One region of the Pontibacillus sp. ALD_SL1 genome, then DNA from elsewhere that is predicted to be linked to it. Evidence: riboswitches for the same ligand, from Rfam matches in the RefSeq annotation. Region 1 holds a riboswitch; the other holds the start of a gene.

The links. Region 1 has a riboswitch for S-adenosylmethionine ahead of IMZ31_RS06450 (methionine biosynthesis PLP-dependent protein). Riboswitches for the same ligand answer to the same signal wherever they lie in the genome.
Region 2: another riboswitch for S-adenosylmethionine. It lies ahead of IMZ31_RS11305 (homocysteine S-methyltransferase family protein); the one in region 1 lies ahead of IMZ31_RS06450 (methionine biosynthesis PLP-dependent protein).

Annotation. Positions count from the first base shown of each region.
Region 1 covers NZ_CP062974.1:1,281,441-1,291,010, forward strand. The annotation lists gene IMZ31_RS06425 (CotY/CotZ family spore coat protein) at 1-33, opposite strand, end outside; gene IMZ31_RS06430 (hypothetical protein) at 239-649, shown strand; gene IMZ31_RS24425 (hypothetical protein) at 695-1,075, opposite strand; gene IMZ31_RS24430 (sodium:solute symporter family transporter) at 1,160-1,600, opposite strand; gene IMZ31_RS24620 (nucleoside hydrolase) at 1,895-2,440, shown strand; gene IMZ31_RS24625 (nucleoside hydrolase) at 2,370-2,843, shown strand; gene IMZ31_RS06450 (methionine biosynthesis PLP-dependent protein) at 2,978-4,102, opposite strand; SAM riboswitch class I at 4,270-4,376, opposite strand; gene IMZ31_RS06455 (gamma-glutamyl-gamma-aminobutyrate hydrolase family protein) at 4,445-5,182, opposite strand; gene IMZ31_RS06460 (glutathione ABC transporter substrate-binding protein) at 5,345-6,943, shown strand; gene nikB (nickel ABC transporter permease) at 7,012-7,941, shown strand; gene IMZ31_RS06470 (ABC transporter permease subunit) at 7,941-8,825, shown strand; gene IMZ31_RS06475 (ABC transporter ATP-binding protein) at 8,851-9,570, shown strand, end outside.
Region 2 covers NZ_CP062974.1:2,222,414-2,231,983, forward strand. The annotation lists gene IMZ31_RS11275 (cytochrome P450 family protein) at 1-1,172, shown strand, start outside; gene IMZ31_RS11280 (cupin domain-containing protein) at 1,271-2,179, opposite strand; gene nhaC (Na+/H+ antiporter NhaC) at 2,266-3,657, opposite strand; gene IMZ31_RS11290 (hypothetical protein) at 3,921-4,361, opposite strand; gene IMZ31_RS11295 (YczE/YyaS/YitT family protein) at 4,518-5,156, shown strand; gene IMZ31_RS11300 (GNAT family N-acetyltransferase) at 5,187-5,729, opposite strand; SAM riboswitch class I at 5,852-5,966, shown strand; gene IMZ31_RS11305 (homocysteine S-methyltransferase family protein) at 6,061-7,110, shown strand; gene IMZ31_RS11310 (VOC family protein) at 7,192-7,563, opposite strand; gene IMZ31_RS11315 (VOC family protein) at 7,684-8,058, opposite strand; gene IMZ31_RS11320 (hypothetical protein) at 8,173-8,430, opposite strand; gene IMZ31_RS11325 (hypothetical protein) at 8,693-9,145, opposite strand; gene IMZ31_RS11330 (hypothetical protein) at 9,154-9,570, opposite strand, start outside.

The DNA of each region.
Region 1 (9,570 bases):
ACGATCTTTACCAGATTTACCACAACAACTCATATACTCAACTCCTTTTTATTGATTACCCGAAGGTACTAATAGAGTATGCTGGTCCATAAATTTAGTATAGGAGTTTGTCTCTAGTACTACTAAAATGTACGGTTGTACCCTATTAAAACGTCTAGTTGTGTGGATGCATTTTGTATTTAATGTAAATTCAGGTATAATGGGCAAAAGGAACTAAATGGATAGGGGATGGAGCAAGGTGAGCATGAATGCGATGAATAGGGGAAGTAAGCTTATTTTACTAGCATTGGCTATGGCAGTTCTATCGTTTTTCTTTGCGTGGGTAGATGCAGGGATCTTATCTGAGAATGGCTTTCAGCAGCAGGGATATATATTCTTAGTTTTTTTCGTGTATCCTGTTTTCCAAGTGATAAGAAGGGGATCGATTCGCCTACTCACTGGGTATGGTAGCGCTATCGGGGGTTCTGTGTCTATCATAGCTTATATGATAAGTAAGTCGGGCAATATTTCAGGGGAAAGAGTTAACTTGGCTTCAACGGGGATGTACATCTTCCTTATCTCTACATTCTTATTAATCGCAGGCATCTATTTAAGTAGAAAAGAGGACGCTACGTCTTCTGTTACGGATGCTTCACCTTTATCTAAGTAGAAAGAGCGCTGATCCTTGGGAGCAGCGCTCTTTTTTAATTAAAAATTATTTGCTGTTTTGAGAGGAATAAACTTGATCGCTTGTGGAAGATGCTCCCCATTGTTCCTTAAGATTTTTACCTTTTTGTTTTAGAGAACGAGAAGAAGTGGACTTCATATACTTCTCATTCCAACTTCTAAGGCTGAATAACATGCAGACTATCGTAAGCCCAGCGAGAGCTGCTGTAGCTGGCCAGAAGGAAGAGGATACAATGCCTTCAGTATAAGCCACCCCAATAGGAGAGAATACGATATACGTTTGACCGACACATGCGAACAAGAAGATCGAAGTAGGCATAGCGTATTTCCAAGGTGTCATCTCTACGCTAGGATTGTGTGGCATTTGATACGCTGTTTCTCTTGGTTTGACGAAACCAATAATGAGCATGATTGCTAATTCAGTAGCAAATAGAATGCCATAGATGTGGATAAAGTGAATGGATACACTTAGTCCGAATAACTGTTCGAATCCCTACACCATTAAGTAATACGCAAACACGTGGAAGATGACCACTGATTTAGCAGCAATGGCTGGAATCTTCTTCGCTAAAACACCCATTAACACAATGGTAATAATAGGGATGTTAAAGAATCCGGTAAATTTACGGATGAGATCGCATAACCCATTTGGTGCATTTAAGAGCATAGGTGAAATGAAAAATGTTGCTAACGCGATAAGGGTTCCAACCCATTTACTAATTCGAATCATCTCTTGATCGGTAGCGTTTTTATTAATGCTTGTTTTATAGATATCAAAAGCAAACATTGTGGATGCACTGTTTAGTAATGAGTTAAATGAGCTTAGGACCGCTCCTAGTAAAACAGCTAGGAAAAAGCCATTTAAGTAAGAAGGCAGCACGTTTGCTACAAGTGTCGGATAAGCCAAGTCCGCCGAAAATTGCGTAAATAGCACCTATTATACCAATAACCCAAATGACGAGCCATACGGATTGTGTATAAGATAAGTTTAATAATGAAGGAATGTCAAAAAGTTTCAATACTGCTAGAGCGCCTGAGTAAAGCATAGAAGGGATTGTGACGAATACATAACCTAGCATAAAGAAACATATACATGTGAGTTAATGTATAAAATGGGACATATTTACTGCTTGAAATGTTTTTACATTTATGTTTAATACCCAGGAGATTATCACGATTTTTAGATGCAAACATACAGTGAAAAAAGATGAAAAGAAGGGGGTCTAGTGTGACAAATGTGCTGATCTTTACGGATATAGGAGTGGACGATACGTTTGCGCTCTTGTATGCATTTAATCATCCAGATATTCGTGTTGTAGGCGTTGTGGCAGGGTTTGGGAATGTTTCTAAAGAGAAAGTTACACGAAACGCTTATTACGTATTGAAGCAAATGAAGAAAGAGAACATCCCTCTAATCAGCGGCGCTGCTCGGTCATTTTCTGGGGATGAGCCTACGTATTATGAGGAGATTCATGGAATAAGCGGATTGGGGAATATCCAAACGGAAATCGAGAAATTTACGTTATATAACTTCGATAAAGTATTTGAAATTATCGATGAATCAGAGGATTTGGTTATTGTGAATATGGGACGTCTTACGTCTCTGGCAATGGCTTATATTACATCACCTGAAAGGATGAAGAGGACATCGCGGGTTGTGATTATGGGTGGGGCTTTTTTAGTTCCTGGCAATGTGACTCCCTATGCTGAGGCTAATTTTTTTCGGGGACCCTGTTGCAGCAAACGTTGTCTTAGACAATACTGGGCCGAATAAGATTGTACTTTGTCCCCTAAATGTTTCGATGAAAGGGATTATAACGCCTAGTCTTGTAGACAGTATCCAAAATGAATCCATAACCGAGATTGGCTCCTTAATTGGTCAATTATACGAGCCTTACTATGATTTTTATAAGAAACAAAGGCCATCTTTAAACGGAGCTCCTATGCATGATTTAATAACAATTGTTTACGTTTCTAATCCCTCTTTGTTTAAAAGTGTTAAACGTAACGTAACTGTTGAAGAGTCTTCCTACCTGACAACGGGGGTTAGTGTGGCAGATTTTCGCGATCAACCCCAAGTGAATGAATCCTTTAATAACTATTGCGAAATATTACTAGACATAGATTATCCTGCATTTATAACAGAAATCTCCACCACCATGATCGGCAAAATCTAACCACTCTAATGAAGCTTTCGTACATTACAACAGTAAAGGGTGTCTGACACTCTTTATTGCTTTAAAGATACAGAAGGTGCCAGACACGCGTCATCCCTTTAAAGCGATGATGTGGGTCTGGCACTTTTGGTTGGTTAGTTTGTTGTGCTTAGGCTTTGATTTGCTTTTTCAAGGGCTTGTTCGAAGTCGGCTGTCAGGTCTTCGATTGCTTCGATCCCTACTGAAAGGCGGAGTAGTCTGTTGCAGACTCCGTAACTAGAACGAACTTCTTCTGGTATGTCCGCATGTGTTTGTGTAGCTGGATAGGTAATGAAGGTCTCAACGCCCCCAAGACTCTCAGCAAATGTTACAAGCTCAAAATATTCTAGTAGTTTAGGAGCTAAAGCTTCTTCAGTGACACGGAAGGAGATCATACCACCTCGCCCTGGGTAAAGCACGTCTTTGATAAGCGGGTGTTCAGAAAGAAACGTGACAAGCTCTTTTGCGTTTTGTTCATGTTGTTTCATACGAAGGGGGAGTGTTTTCAACCCACGCATAAGAAGCCAACTATCAAATGGAGATAATACAGCTCCAGACCCATTTTGCTCAAGGCGTAGAGAAGTGCAAATGTCTTCATCTTGAGCGACAACAAGACCCGCTAAGCAGTCATTATGACCACCGATGTATTTGGTCGCACTGTGAATGACAAGATCGGCACCAAGTTCTATTGGTCGCTGGATATACGGTGTGTAGAAAGTGTTATCTACAATAAGGTGAAGTCCATGCTTCTTGGCAACCTCCGCCATATCTACTATATCTACTTGATGCATAAGGGGATTCGTCGGTGTCTCAATGAAGAAACCTTTTGTATTGGAAGTTATACAGGCTTCAAATTCCTCTTTACTACTCCCGCTCACATAAGAGAAAGAAAGTCCAAACTTCTTAAAGTGTGTTTCGAATAAACGATAAGATCCACCGTACACATCTTGAGTTACGATGAAATGATCGCCTGGTTGATAAGTGGAAAAGACAGCTTGGATTGCAGCCATCCCTGAGCTGAACGCAAACCCTTCACGCCCGCTCTCAAGCTGAGCAATCTTATCCTCTAATAGATTACGAGTCGGGTTTCCTGTACGTACATAATCATATCCAGTCGATTGGCCTACTCCTGCATGTCGGTAAGCTGTAGATAAATATAATGGGGGATTAACCGTACCTGTTGTACTTTCGCTACGGTTACCCGTCTGTGCAAATTCTGTTTCTGCCTGATATCGTCTCATAGTACCCTTCAACTCCTTTAGTATAGTGAAGCGTGCCAGACACCCGTTAACGCTTTAGTGCGACAAAGGGTGCCAGACACCCATCAGTGCTTTAGTGCATGAACGTATTCTTAGCATTAGAAAAAGGCTCTTCAGAAGAAGAGCCTTTTGTGGGTAAGGTGCACTTCTTCTTATCTTCAAGTGATTCATCACTTGCTGGAAGGAGCACCACATCATTTAAGATAGGTTGCTGAAGCGTCAACGGACCAGTTCCCTCGGCTTCTCTGAATAAGAAATAAGAAAGTGTTTAACTATAATTTTCTCTATACTATACATAAAATTGGTTCATCATGCAATAAGATATCAGAATTTTTTTACTTGAATGACTTCTTTAACGAATCGGTTAAACAGCTGCTGCATCCGTTTATGCTTGGCTGTCATCATTTCAGCATGCCATTGTACACCGATCACAAATCCTTCTTCGTCTTCTTTTTCAATTGCCTCAATCACTCCATCAGCTGCGAAAGCCGTAGCTCTAAACCCTGGAGCGACCTCTTTAATCGATTGGTGATGAAAGGAGTTGGTAATGGTTTTCTCGCCAAATTGTTCCCGCATTATGCTTTCTGGTTCTGTTGTAATTGTATGAGTCTCTTGCCATGGTTTGTTGTACTGATCATGCTTCAGGGGTTCTTGGGCCATATAAGATACGTCCTGATATAACGAACCACCATAAGTGACGTTTAAGATCTGAACGCCTCTGCAAATAGCGAACACCGGCTTTCCTTGACGAATCATTTCTTTTGCTAGGATCGCTTCAGAGTGATCACGTTCTGGAAAAGGGGAGCCTTGTTTCGGACGAGGCTCTTCATTGTATAGCAGCGGATTTACATCTTGTCCTCCCGAAAGAACAAGTCCGTCCATGGCTAAAGCTTGCGCTTGAACGGTTTCGTCATCTTCAAGAACAGGGAGAATAAACGGAACTCCACCTGCACGTAATACGGATTGAACATAATCATTATTTACATAAGCGCGGTCGTAACCAGGGAATCGACCACCCTGATCGATAATCATACTTCCTGATATTCCGATAAGTGGTTTCATACGGAGTGAGCTCCTTTTGTTAAATTCTTTTAAATTTTTATTTTGACAACCAGATACTTCTATTATAAAATCCAAGTAATTTGATATGAATTACATGCTATTATAGTATAGCTAGTGATGGTGTACATAATCAATTAAAAAATTAACAAAGGGGAGTCATTTTTGAAGTTATCACGCTTATTTACGGTCTTATTTCTTACTCTTGTACTTGTCGTTGCTGGTTGCAGCAACGGTGGAGATACGGAGGAAGACACATCATCAAAAAATAAAGACAAAACTACACCTCCTTCTAGTGAAGAAGGGTTAACGATTGCGGTGGAGAGTAATTTTACTAGTTTAGACCCGCATGACACGAACGACAACCAATCATACTCTGCACAGTCTGCCATTTACGAAGGCTTGCTGGGTTTTGATGAGGATTTAAACATCGTTCCTGTCTTAGCGAAAGATTATAGTGCGAATGAAGACTCAACAGAATTTACATTCACATTAAAAGAAGGCATTACGTTCCATGATGGAGCGCCTTTCAATGCGGAAGCTGTGAAAGCAAACTTAGATCGTTTATCAGATCCGGAAAGTCAGCTTCGTCGAGCGTCTTTATTTGAGCTCGTTGAGAAAACAGAAGTCCTTAGCGAATATGAAGTGAAAGTGACATTGAAAGAACCATTTGGTGCGATGCCGAACAACTTTGCACACCCAGCTGCTGGAATGATTAGTCCGAAAGCTTTAGAACAAAGCAATCAGGATATTGCTCGTAACCCGGCCGGTACGGGACCATTCAAATTCGTAGAATGGAAAAGTGGCGACCATCTAACGGTGGAGAAGAACGAAGAGTACCGTGAGGAAGGGTTACCGAAAGTAGACAAAATCGAATTTAAACCAGTACCAGAGAGTGGTTCTCGCGTTGCGATGCTTCAAACAGGAGAAGCAGATTTCGCTTTCCCTGTAGCACCAAACCAAGTTGAAACTCTTAAAGAAGAAGAGGGCGTTTCCATCGAAACGAAACCATCTCTTGTTGTTAAGTACTTCTCTATGAACACGATGAAAGAACCATTTAATGATCCGAAAGTTCGTAAGGCGATGAATTATGCAATCGATAAAGAAGCATACATTAAAGTGGTTTACGACGGCTATGCAACTCAGACGAAATCAGTTATTGCTCCGAATACCCAACACTATGAAGAACAAGAGGTTTACGAATATGACCCAGAAAAAGCTAAAGAACTACTAGCTGAAGCGGGTTATCCAGATGGTTTTGAAACAACAATTTGGGGCGGTACAAGCTCATTGAAACAAAAAATGATGTCATTCTATAAACAGCAGCTTAGTCAAGTTGGTGTAACATTAAATGTTGTACCAATGGAAGGTGGAACGTTAGGCGATAAAATTTGGGGTGTCGACAATCCTGAAGACGCTGAACTAGAACTTTATAACGGTGGTTGGTCTCCATCTACAGCGGATGCGGACTGGGGTATGCGCCCGCTATTTAGCAGCAATTCCTTCCCACCTGACGCCTACAACACAGCTTACTATAAGAATGAAAAAGTGGATGAACTGCTTCAAAAAGGATTGTCCACTGCTGATGACCAAGAGCGCGGTGAATACTACGCTGAGGCGCAAAAGATCATTTGGGATGAGTCCCCTTGGGTACCTCTTGCCGTACCAGATATTCTTTACGGAAAGCAGGATTACGTTCAAGGCTTAACCATGCTTTCTTCAGGCGTTATGGATCTTAAACAAGCAGAAATCGTATCAGAATAACCAAGGAGAGGTTGAGCGATTAGCTCAGCCTCTTTCATTGCTTATATACGAAAAAAAGGAGGGAGCTCATGCTGAAGTATAGTGTGAAGCGGATATTGGGTATGATTCCGCTGTTGTTTGTTATATCTCTTATTGCCTTTATGTTCGTTCACTTAATACCAGGTGACCCTGCGAGACTGATCGCTGGTACGGACGCTACGATTGAAGAAATTGAAAATATTCGTGAAAAGTATGGATTAGATCAGCCGCTGTATCAGCAGTATATTGACTATATGGGGAATCTTTTTCAAGGCGACCTAGGACAGTCGATTGTAACGGGGCGCCCTGTTTTAGACATGTTAGTCGAGCGCTTCGGTCCTACCCTTAGGCTGACACTAGCTAGTATGGCATGGGCGCTTATCTTTGGTCTTTTAATTGGCGTTATCTCAGCTGTTAAACGGAACAAATGGCCAGATCACTTTTCCATGTTTCTTGCGGTATCTGGTGTATCGATTCCGTCCTTTTGGCTTGGGCTTATGATGATTCAACTCTTCTCTGTTCAGCTAGGCTGGTTCCCAACAGGAGGAATAGGTGGATTAGAAACGTATATTCTTCCATCCTTTACGCTCGGAGCAGGTGTGGCGGCTATTATCGCGCGCTTCACGAGGTCGTCTTTAATGGATGTGTTAAAAGAAGATTACATCCGCACAGGGCGATCAAAAGGTTTGACCGAATTTAAAGTGATCAATCGGCATGCAGTCAGAAATGCACTCATTCCGGTCGTCACCATGTCTGGACTACAGTTTGGATTCTTATTGAGTGGCTCCATTATTACGGAAACAATCTTCAGCTGGCCGGGTCTTGGTAGATTATTAATTAATTCCATAACAGCTCGTGATTATCCCGTGATTCAGTCAGAGATTCTATTATTCTCGCTCGAGTTCTTACTTATTAATCTATTAGTTGATTTGTTATATGGATTCTTAAATCCAAAAATTCGCTATGAGGAGGGTTCATAATGGCGGAAGCAGCGACTAAAACAGAAGAGCAACAAGAGAAGAAAGCAACACCGACCCAACAATTTTGGAAGTCTTTTAAGAAACAAAAAGTCTCCTTTGCTGCAGGGATCTTTTTACTCCTATTATTTATCGTTGCCATTATCGGACCATGGATCGCTCCTTATGGACCCCAAGAATACGATTACGACAATCTTTTATCAGGACCTTCTTGGGAGCACCTGGCGGGAACGGATGATTTCGGTCGGGACATCTTTAGCCGTATTCTTCACGGTGCTTGGATTTCTCTATCAGTCGGGTTATCGTCTGTTTTTATAGGTGCTTTATTAGGTACGATTCTTGGCATTATTAGTGGTTATTTTGGCAAGTGGGTGGATAGTGCCATTATGCGTGTGATGGACGTCTTGCTCGCGTTTCCTGGGATGCTTCTTGCGATTGGGATTATTGCCATATTAGGGCCTGGCCTTTTCAATGTCGTCATGGCTGTGGCGATTTTTAGCGTGCCTGTCTTTGCGCGCATTATCAGAAGTAGCACGCTTGCGATTAAATCAACGCTTTATGTGGAAGCGACTCAATCCATCGGTTCCTCTCACTTTCGAGTCATCATGAAGCACATTTTCCCTGGAACGGTCTCGACGCTAATTGTGTACTTCACGATGCGTATTGGTTCAGCGATCTTAATTGCAGCTGGACTAAGTTTCTTAGGGTTAGGGGCTGATCCTTCTACACCAGAGTGGGGAGCGATGCTTAGTAATGGGCGAGATTATTTAAACAATGCACCACACGTTACGTTTTTCCCGGGGCTTGCGATTTTCCTTACCGTGCTTGCCTTTAATTTATTAGGGGATGGACTGCGTGATGCGCTCGATCCGAAAATACGAGATTAGGCCGTAGCGAAGGGAGAGAAGTACGATGACAGCACCTATTTTATCAATTAATCAACTGTATACAAGCTTCCGCGTTGACGGCGAAACGATTCCGGCTGTGGAGGGGATCGATCTATCCCTTTATCCTGGCGAAATCGTTGGTCTCGTGGGGGAGTCCGGAAGTGGTAAAAGTGTAACCTCCTTATCTGTAATGCAACTACTGGATGAAACGCCAGGAGAAGTGACAGGAGGAGAGGTTTTATTCCAAGGTCAAGATCTATTGAAGTTCACAGATCGTCAAAAGCGAAAGGTTCGAGGGAATGATATCTCAATGATTTTCCAAGAACCGATGACTTCGTTGAACCCTGTTTTAAAAATTGGTAAGCAGCTTGTTGAAGCGATTCGAGAGCATCAGCGAATAAGTCAGACGGATGCCAAGAAGCATGCGATTCACATGCTGAATCAGGTAGGGATTCCTCGCTCAGAGGAAATTATGAATGAATACCCTCACCAGCTATCAGGAGGGATGCGTCAGCGGGTGATGATTGCCATGGCGATGTCGTGTGATCCGAAAGTGTTAATTGCAGACGAACCGACAACAGCCCTTGATGTAACAATTCAGGCACAAATCTTAGATGTGATGCGCAACATGCGTGAGGAGCATAACACTTCGATTTTGTTTATCACTCATGACTTAGGTGTCATTGCTGAGATGTGTGATCGAGTGGCTGTCATGTATTCAGGCCGGATTGTGGAACAGGGGACC
Region 2 (9,570 bases), 940 kb from region 1:
AAATTTTTCAGTCTCAATTCAAAGAAGGCGCTTATCCGTTTTACGAAGAGCTTCGCCAAGAAAACCCGATCTTCAAGATGTCAGAAGTACATAACCAGACGACCTGGATGGTGACGCGCTATAGTGATGTGAAAGAACTATTAAAGACACCAAGCTTCTTGAAAGACTTCTCAAAATTATATCCAAATGAAGATGAGGAAAGTGTTGAGCAAAATATTTTCAGTAATATGATGCTAGACCTTGACCCACCCGACCACACAAGACTTCGCAAACTTGTCACGCCTTACTTTAATCCCACAACGATCTCAAGCTTAAGCCCAAGGATTGATGAAATTGCCAAAGAATTAATTGAAGAAATGAAAGAAAAACAAGGCCCTGTAGACTTAATCGATGAGTTTGCTTTCCCATTACCGATTATCGTCATTAGTGAGCTGCTAGGAGTGCCAGCTGAAGACCGTAACTCGTTTCGAAAATGGTCTAACACAATTGTATCAGCATCCGAAGGGGAACACCCTCAATTCTCACAAGACGTCAAAGACTTCGTAGTTTATTTATGTGAGCTGTTCGAGCGCCGCCGTCATGAACCTAAAGACGATCTCATCTCAAACCTCATTCAAGCCGAAGAAGAAGGTGAACAATTAAGTCGTAATGAACTCTATTCAATGGTTGTACTTCTTATCATCGCCGGTCATGAGACAACAGTGAATTTAATAGCCAATACGATTTACGCGCTCTTACAACATCCCGATCAATTCAATAAACTAAAAGAGGACCACAGTTTAATTGAAAGCGCCATTGAAGAAGGGCTCCGTTACTATAGCCCAGTTGACTTCTCAACCGCTCGCTGGGTGGAAGATGACCGTGAGTTTCACGGCAAGACTTTAAAACAAGGTGATGTGATCTTTGCTTCTTTAAGCTCAGCGAACAGAGATGAACAGAAATTTAAAAATGCATCCAACTTCGATATAACGAGGTCCAATAATCAGCATGTAGCCTTTGGGTTTGGCTTTCACTTTTGCCTCGGTGCACCGCTTGCTAGATTAGAAGGGAAAATTGCTCTCCGACATCTATTAACTTCTTGCCCAAATCTGGAGCTCGCCCGACATACACCTCCTACATGGCGGAAGATGTTTTTACTAAGAGGTTTGGAACAGCTCAAAGTAAGGTTATAAAACTGGTAGAGAAACTTATAAGTTAACAGCTTCTACCCCTTAACTTAATTTGTGACAAATAAAAAGAGGTGCAGTGAGGAAGTCACTGCACCTTTCCCTTATTCTTCTGCTTCCATTGCATCTGCCTTCGTCTCATGAACCGTACCAAATGGATGTTCAGGTGGTGCATAAATAACATACACTTTCATCGGTATGTCTCCGATATTCTTCACATTGTGCCATTTCCCTGCTGGTACCATGATGGCAAAGTCATCCCCAACCTTTTGTTCAAACGTAAGCTGGTCTTTCGTGTCTCCCATCTGTACCAAACCTTCTCCTTGCTCAAGTCGAATGAATTGATCTACATTAGGGTGAACTTCTAACCCAATGTCGCTTCCAGGCTGTATACTCATTAATGTGACTTGAAAATGTTCGCCGGTCCACAGAGCTGTACGGAACGTATCGTTTTCAAGAGTGGCCTTATTAATATCGATAACAAAAGGCTCTCCACCGTAATCTTGCAATGTCAGACGTGTTTCATCAGATGATAGTGCATTAAATCGTTCAGCATTCTCCACTTCGTCATTACAAGCTCTTAAGAATACATCGTGGACCGGTGAAAGATGAGATTGCTCATAATGTTCACGATACACTTCATAATTTTCAGACTGAATGTCATAGGCTTTATTTAAACCTTCTTCATACGTATGAAACGAAATAGGATTGATTTGATACGTTGGACGATTACCCATAATCTCTGTATACAGATCCGTAAATCGGTTCAAATGATCTTGCTCTTTCCTCAACGATTGAACGATATTTATATAATCCTTTTCGCTAGGTGCAGCTTGCGCTAAGCGACTATAGAAGTCAACCGCTGTCGCCTCACCCTTTATTCCTCTTAACAGCGCTTCTGCTACGCGCTGGTTGCTTCTACTCATTTCAGTTGTGCCGTATGAAGCACCATCCTGATACGGATCAATGTGTGAACCATAATACACATTCATCATCCCCTTCAAAAAATTCATCACCCCATCCTATGCAAAGTGCCCATCATTTGTACGGAAATCATAAAAAAAGGACTAACCCCTTGCGAGGCTTAGTCCTTACTTTGTTACATTGAAGTCGACTGACCTGACTTTTCTTCTATCTTATTTTTCACAATGCTGAAACCTATAATGGCAAAAATAATCGACAGAATTGGTGTAATGATATTAAAGAAAGCATAAGGTGCATAGGAGAGCGTTTGAACACCAAGCGTCCCTGCTACAAAAACACCTCCTGTATTCCAAGGGACAAGAACACTTGTCACTGTACCTCCATCCTCAACCGCTCGAGATAAATTCTTACGATGAAGGTTATGCTTAGGATATACTTCCGCGTACATACGAGCAGGTATAATAATAGAGATGTATTGCTCTGCCATCGATATGTTCGTAAGGAATGAGGTGAAAATAGTGGTTGGAATGAGTGCTCTACCAGAGCGTATTAAACTGACAATGCCATCCATCAACCTCTCAAGCATCCCCATACCTTCTAATACACCTCCAAAAATCATGGCTACAAGAGTAAGCGAGATTGTGTACATCATACTGCTTAATCCACCTTTATTAAGCAGTTCACGAATCATCTCATTATCAGTCTCTAGTGAGAAGCCATCGTAAAGTGTGGTCACAGCCGTGCCTACTTGATCTCCCTGAACTACAATCTGACAAAGAAAACCTAAAATAACCCCAATACTTAAAGCAGGCAATGCAGGAACTTTAAATAAAACGAGTATGATGACGACAAGGGGAACTAGAAGTAACCAAGGAGAAATAAGAAAGTGGCTCTCCAAGCTCGTCATAATTCCTTCAATTTTATCCTTTTCGAAACCGTTTACAGAAAATTGTCTTCCTAAAAAGAAAAAGATACAAAATGCAATTAGATAAGCTGGAATCGTAGTATAAAGCATATGTTTAATGTGTTCGAACAAGTTCACATCAGCTATTCCTGAAGCCAAGTTCGTCGTGTCTGATAAAGGGGACATCTTATCACCCATATATGCTCCTGAAATAATAGCCCCAGCTGTCATTGGTTCTGGAATCCCCATACTAATTCCAATACCCATACCTGCAACACCTACTGTCGCCATCGTCGACCATGAACTTCCAATCGATAAGGCAACAATTGTACATAGAAGCATAATGGAGACGAGGAAAAAGCCAGGTGATATGAGTTTAAGTCCATAAAAAATCAAACTCCCTACAATTCCCCCACCAATCCATGAACCGATAATCAGGCCTACTAAAATTAAAATAACTATTGCTGGTAACGATTTATGTATACCTTTATAATAACTATTTTCAATAGCTTCCCATGAATACCCATAAAGTAAAGCAATAATAGAAGCTGAAAAAGCCCCTAACAATAAAGGTACATGAGGCGCCCCCTCATACTTAATGATCGTAAATCCCATCCCCACAATCATAATGAGTAGCGGCAAAACCGCCACAAAAAGCGGCATATCTTTCTTCGAATTTTCCAAACCATCAACTCCCTTCTTTACATTACAATTTCTGAACTATCCCTCATTTCCCTTCGAACTAAACTACCCATTTTTAAAATAAGGAAAAGGAACCAGCTCAAACAATAATACTTTTTGATAAGATGAAACTTCTTAATGAAGGTACGAAGAGGAAAACTTGAAGAAGTTAAAGACAAATAAAAAAGAAGTGCAACAGTTAAGTTGAGCACTCCTAAAAAGCCAATCCCATTTTCCGAACTCTATTATAAATGAGCAGATCTAGGACCTAGTTGATCAACAAGGATACCCTTTACTTGATTAAAGGTAACATCCGTTAACTTATCGCGATAGATGGTCTCTTCTGATCCATCGACCATATTTAACGTCAGCATATCATTGTTAATCATAACGACATTATGAATCTGATTGTAATTTATTTGTTTACTCTTTAGTAATGGAATTTGCGCAATTTCAAGATGATCTTCATGAAATTCAATGTATGACTTCTTTCTTATTGAATAATAGTATAAGGCCTTTACTACTCCAATAGTTAAAGTGCCCCCTAATAAAAGCTTATCACTTGAAGTAAGGCCCGACTGGAACAGAAGCAATAGGAACAAACTCACCACACCTAAAGCAGCATAGTAGAACAACACGTTATTTCCTTTACGTTTCCACGCTACACTTGAACCATACGGAAACATGATAACTCCCCCAAACTCGTTCTTTTTGTTATTTTATCAGAAAATTCTTTCAAAATCTACAGCTCTTCTTTTTAGATTGACCCAAACTTCTAATGCGTACTAGAATGGCTCAAGGTTACAAAAGCCCTGATACTAAAGGAAAGACGAGGGTCAAGAATGATATATCGCGTAAGTATTTATCTGTTAGGTATGTTGGTTAACTTTTTCGGTGTGGCATTACTTATTAAAGCCACTTTAGGCGCGGGATTTTGGACAGCTTTGTTTGTGGGATTATCTGATCAACTTGGATTTACTGTCGGTGTTTGGTACGCCCTCTTTCAGTTCTTGTTTATTTTCGCTAATGGCTGGCTCATGAAGCAGACACCGGAACCGCGTGCCATTATACCGCTTGTATTAGAAAGCTTAATTCTAGACTTTTGGCTCGAGGTCGTTTTTCATAACTTCACATTGCTCCACTCCCCATTCTTGTTACAGGTTGGAGCGCTTATGCTCGGAATTACTCTTAGCGCTGTCGGAGTAGGGATGTATATTCTGCCTGCCTTGCCAAGAGCGCCTGTGGACCAGCTCTTTTTAGCCATCGCAAGCAGATTCAAAATAAGCTTACGCCTTAGCCAAACACTTGTAGCGCTTACTACATCAACATCAGCGCTCTTAATTGGAGGCCCTGTTGGACTAGGCACTGCAACTGGTGTACTATTTGCAGGTCCAATCATTCAGCTAACGTACAGTAAAGCTTATCCTTATTATTATCTAATTCATCCTCACTACAAAAAACGATACGAACTTGCTTTATAAAGAAAAGCGTCTGCACTTGAGCAGGCGCTTTTATAAAAGCTTTTCTAATTGAAGATCTAACGGTTCCTTCTGATAGATTTCATCGTTGACCTCTTGCGCTAGTATACAGCCTACGGATTGATAAAAACGTTGCGTTTCTACTGCCGGATGAGCGCCAATGTAAATTTTCTCAGCTCCCAGGTCTTTAGCGATCTCGCAACACTGATAAAATAATTGTTTCCCTATGCCTTCCCCGCGATATGAATTTGAAACATGAATAAAAGGAAGTGGCACATATTGATATGCTGACCCGAAAAAACGATTTTCTATATTTGCAAATCCTGCTAACTGATTTCCTTCAAAGGCAGCTACTACACCTCCCCCTTCTTCGATACATCGTTTTAAGTACATGGAAATATCCTTTTTCTGCTTTACGCTCCAATTATCAATAAAAGAATCAGACTTTATCTTTACATCAGTTTGGTTAGTCGTATACCACACATTTTTAGTTTCTTGAAAGCGATCGAATTCTGTTAAAAATTTATCATCAATCTCGTCAGCGCTTACATTTCTTACCTGTAGAGTTCTCTTCATGACCCATACCTCCCACCTTATCTTACAAAAAAATAGAATCTTAACATTTTTCTGAAAAAGGATTGACGATGAAAATATTACCCGTTATAATCCATATCAAGCTTTACTAATTAAATAACATACTCTTATCCAGAGTGGCGGAGGGACTAGGCCCTGTGACGCCCGGCAACCTTTCAAGGATCGTCTTGAAAAAGGTGCTAATTCCTACAGATCGTTTATTGATCTGGCAGATAAGAGGAGGCCTTGTTACATACACCCTCTTCTTATTCAGGAAGAGGGTTTTCTTATACCCTCTTCCTTATTACTTACACCCTCGAAAGGATTGATTAACATGAAACGAACACTCGAACAACGATTACAGGATGGACCGGTTATTTGCGGAGAAGGCTATCTATTCGAATTGGAGCGTCGAGGCTACCTCCAAGCTGGATCCTTCGTTCCTGAAGTAGCTCTTGATAACCCTCAAGCACTAAAGCAAACCTACCGCGATTATATGAATGCAGGTTCTGACGTTGTGTTAGCCTTCACCTATAATGCTCACCGTGAGAAGATGCGCATTATTGGGAAAGAAGAGCTATTAGAACCACTTAACCGACAAGCAATTCGTCTTGCAAAAGAAGTGGCTCAGGAGAATCCAGTCGAAGAAGCGCTTGTGGCTGGAAACATATCAAATACAAACCTCTTTAATCCTGAAGATGAGTCTTCAAAAGAGGCCGTTCGCACAATGTTTGCCGAGATGATCTCTTGGTGTAAAGAAGAGGGGGTCGATTTCGTAAACGGAGAAACGTTCTACTACTATGAAGAAGCACAAATTGCTCTTGAAGAAGTGCTAAAGCAAGACCTCCCTGCTGTTATTACGCTGGGCGTTATGGGCGAGAATAGAATGCGTGACGGCTATGAAGTAGAAGAAGCCTGTCGTTTGCTTCAAGAACAAGGAGCTTTAGTTGTTGGAATGAACTGCTTCCGCGGACCTATTACAATGCAGCCTTTTGTAGAAAAAATTCGTGAGGCTTGTGACGGTTATGTAGCTGCACTACCTGTTCCCTACCGCACCTCAGAAGAACACCCAACGTTCTTTAACCTACCAGATGGCGGTTGTGCGTGTCATATACCAACAGAAACGACATTCCCAACCTCTCTTGATCCGCTTTACTGCAACCGTTACGAGATTGCTAGTTGGGCTAAAGATGCACTAGACACAGGGGTCAATTACTTCGGGTTATGTTGCGGCGCTTCTCCCAGCATGCTTCGTGAAGTAGCTGAAACAGTTGGCCGTGAAGCGATTAATTCTAAGTACTCCCCTGATATGAAGAAACACTTCCTATTTGGTTCAGACGACTCGTTGAAAAAGCATAATCAAGCGTATCGCGTGAAAGCCTAAAATTGTAAGAAAGGAGGAACAAACCATTTGTTTGTTCCTCCTTTTTTATAACCCGATTGTGATAAAACCTATTAAATTCAATTATCTATGTTGATCAATAAGTATAGGATTCCCATCAGGATCTTCAATTGTAAAACTTTCTGGACCTTCACTCGTTTCATCTGCTTCTGAAAGGATTTTAACTCCACTTTCTTTTAGCTTTTTTTGAAGTTCCCTGACATCGGTAAAAGAATCCAGTTCTTTAGCATCTTGATCCCATCCAGGATTAAAAGTTAAGATGTTTTTCTCGAACATGCCTTGGAAAAGCCCAATCACACAGTTTCCATTTTTCATAATAACCCAATCTTGATCAGGGACACCTCCAAGGGAATCGAATCCTAACGTTTCATAAAAAGCCTTAGATTTGTTAATGTCTTTTACAGTTAAGCTAACAGAAAATGCACCAAGCTCCATACGATATCCTCCTTATGATTAACTTCCTCCCTTATTATCTTCGCTCTAGTGGAAACAAAAACCTCTTATTGAATTTCAATAAAAGAACCTACACCGACTAAAATACTGATTCACTAAACCTTACCAGTGTGCTTGAAGTTTATTACCATTCAGGTCATAGAAATGGAAATAAGCATGATTTTTATCTTCTTCTATATTCTCCACTTTAACTTGATGATTCATTAAGTGTTGATGGAATTCAGATAATTTTGGACTTGTAAAGCCAATACTAAATGCTTGTTCATGATTAATTGTAAAATGCGCAAACGTTTCATCTTCAGTAGGCACTAACACAAGTAAAAAAGAGCCTTCATTTACTTTTATAATCGCAACTGGTTCCTCCGTAATAGTTAATAACTGGAGCCCTAATACATCTCTATACCATTCTGCGGACTGTTCTAAATCTTTTACTGGGATTCTAATGTAATGAACTTGTTCAATAAATGATTTACTCATCATCTACCGCTCCTTCATTTAATCTTGGTTTTTAGTTGAATACCTTTTATTACGATCTTCTTTGACTGCTTTCATTGCACCGTTATAAGTCCTTCTTATTTTCATAAACATAGCTTACTGCTCTTCCGTAATAGTCATCTTTATGTAATGGATAAGAATCAGAGTGACAAGTCCTATACCGAAAAGTATGCCACCAGAAACTAAGAAGTTATTTATATAGCTTTCTACTCTAATATGAAACATATCAGGATCCGATCTACCCTTATCAGCCATCAATGTGCCAAAGTTAGTACTGAAGAATAAAAGTATAAATCCAATCACAGATGATGTAAGCCCGATAGTTACAAATCGATAATAATTTTCCTTTGTCATAAGAATCCTCCAATTTTATAAAGTTTATATCTTCGCATTGTTAGTACAACAAACTTATTAACTTATTTTAACATCAATTACCAATATCGGTTTAAAATTCTGCATTTCAATAAATTAGAACATCCTTAAATTGAAGCTCTAAGTCTTTTATAGCTTATTCAATTAACCTTCCCGTTTCGTAATTTGGTCTGCTAATCAGAATGCTACCTCGTATGTTTCTCCATCAAAACGGAGCCATTATTAGTAAGCAATCGCTTTTCCGCTAATAATCCTTCTTTAAACTATCCAACATCAAGTATCCTAAAACCACTCCAGCAACGGTTGTGAGCGTAGGTTGACTTACTAAAATTAAACCAGGCATTCTCATTCCTTCCCCAAATGGAGTTAGAGGCAAGGTTGACCAAGCGACAACCACAAGAGCAGGCACTCCGACAGCCAAGCCTCTAACCCAGTCAAATGTCCACCGCGTGCGTGCCATAACTTCTAAAATAAATTTAGGAAGTCGCAAGAGAATACCGATCCCCACAGGAAACAGTGTAGTAAATAACAGCAATGCAGTCGGGCGCTCATACGTAATCTTATACTCCTGCTGTAAATCCATTTCATAACTTTTCCCTAAGTAAATAATCAATCCAATCGCAAGTGTCCATACAAAATAATAGCCAAATAGCTGCTTCTCCCGAATAAATATCTCCTCCTTTATATTTACATCCAATTGGTTCCCTATAATCTATTTAAAAGAACTACATAAAGAGTAAATGTGCCTGTTATGACCAAAAAGGTTATTGGAATCGCTCGTAAAGTTCCATTCCTCTGTAAAGCTTTAATAAATACAATAAAGGCCATCACAGCAAAACAGTAATAAATATAGATCATCGGATAATAAGAGAATGGGCCTAGAAAAAGACTCAGAACAGAAAACTGTAGTATAAAAGCAAGAGTTGATGCTGCTATCCACTTACGTTCATCTTTGACCTCCCTGAATGACTTAATAGACAATACGAAAAGACTTAACACTACTACGCTAAGCAACCATTCATAAACGAAAAACATCTGTTCATAGTTCACAGATAGAATGTAGCCCAATATGAATAAAGGAATCATCGCCATTAGTAAATAAACCGTCCCTTTTATACTAGG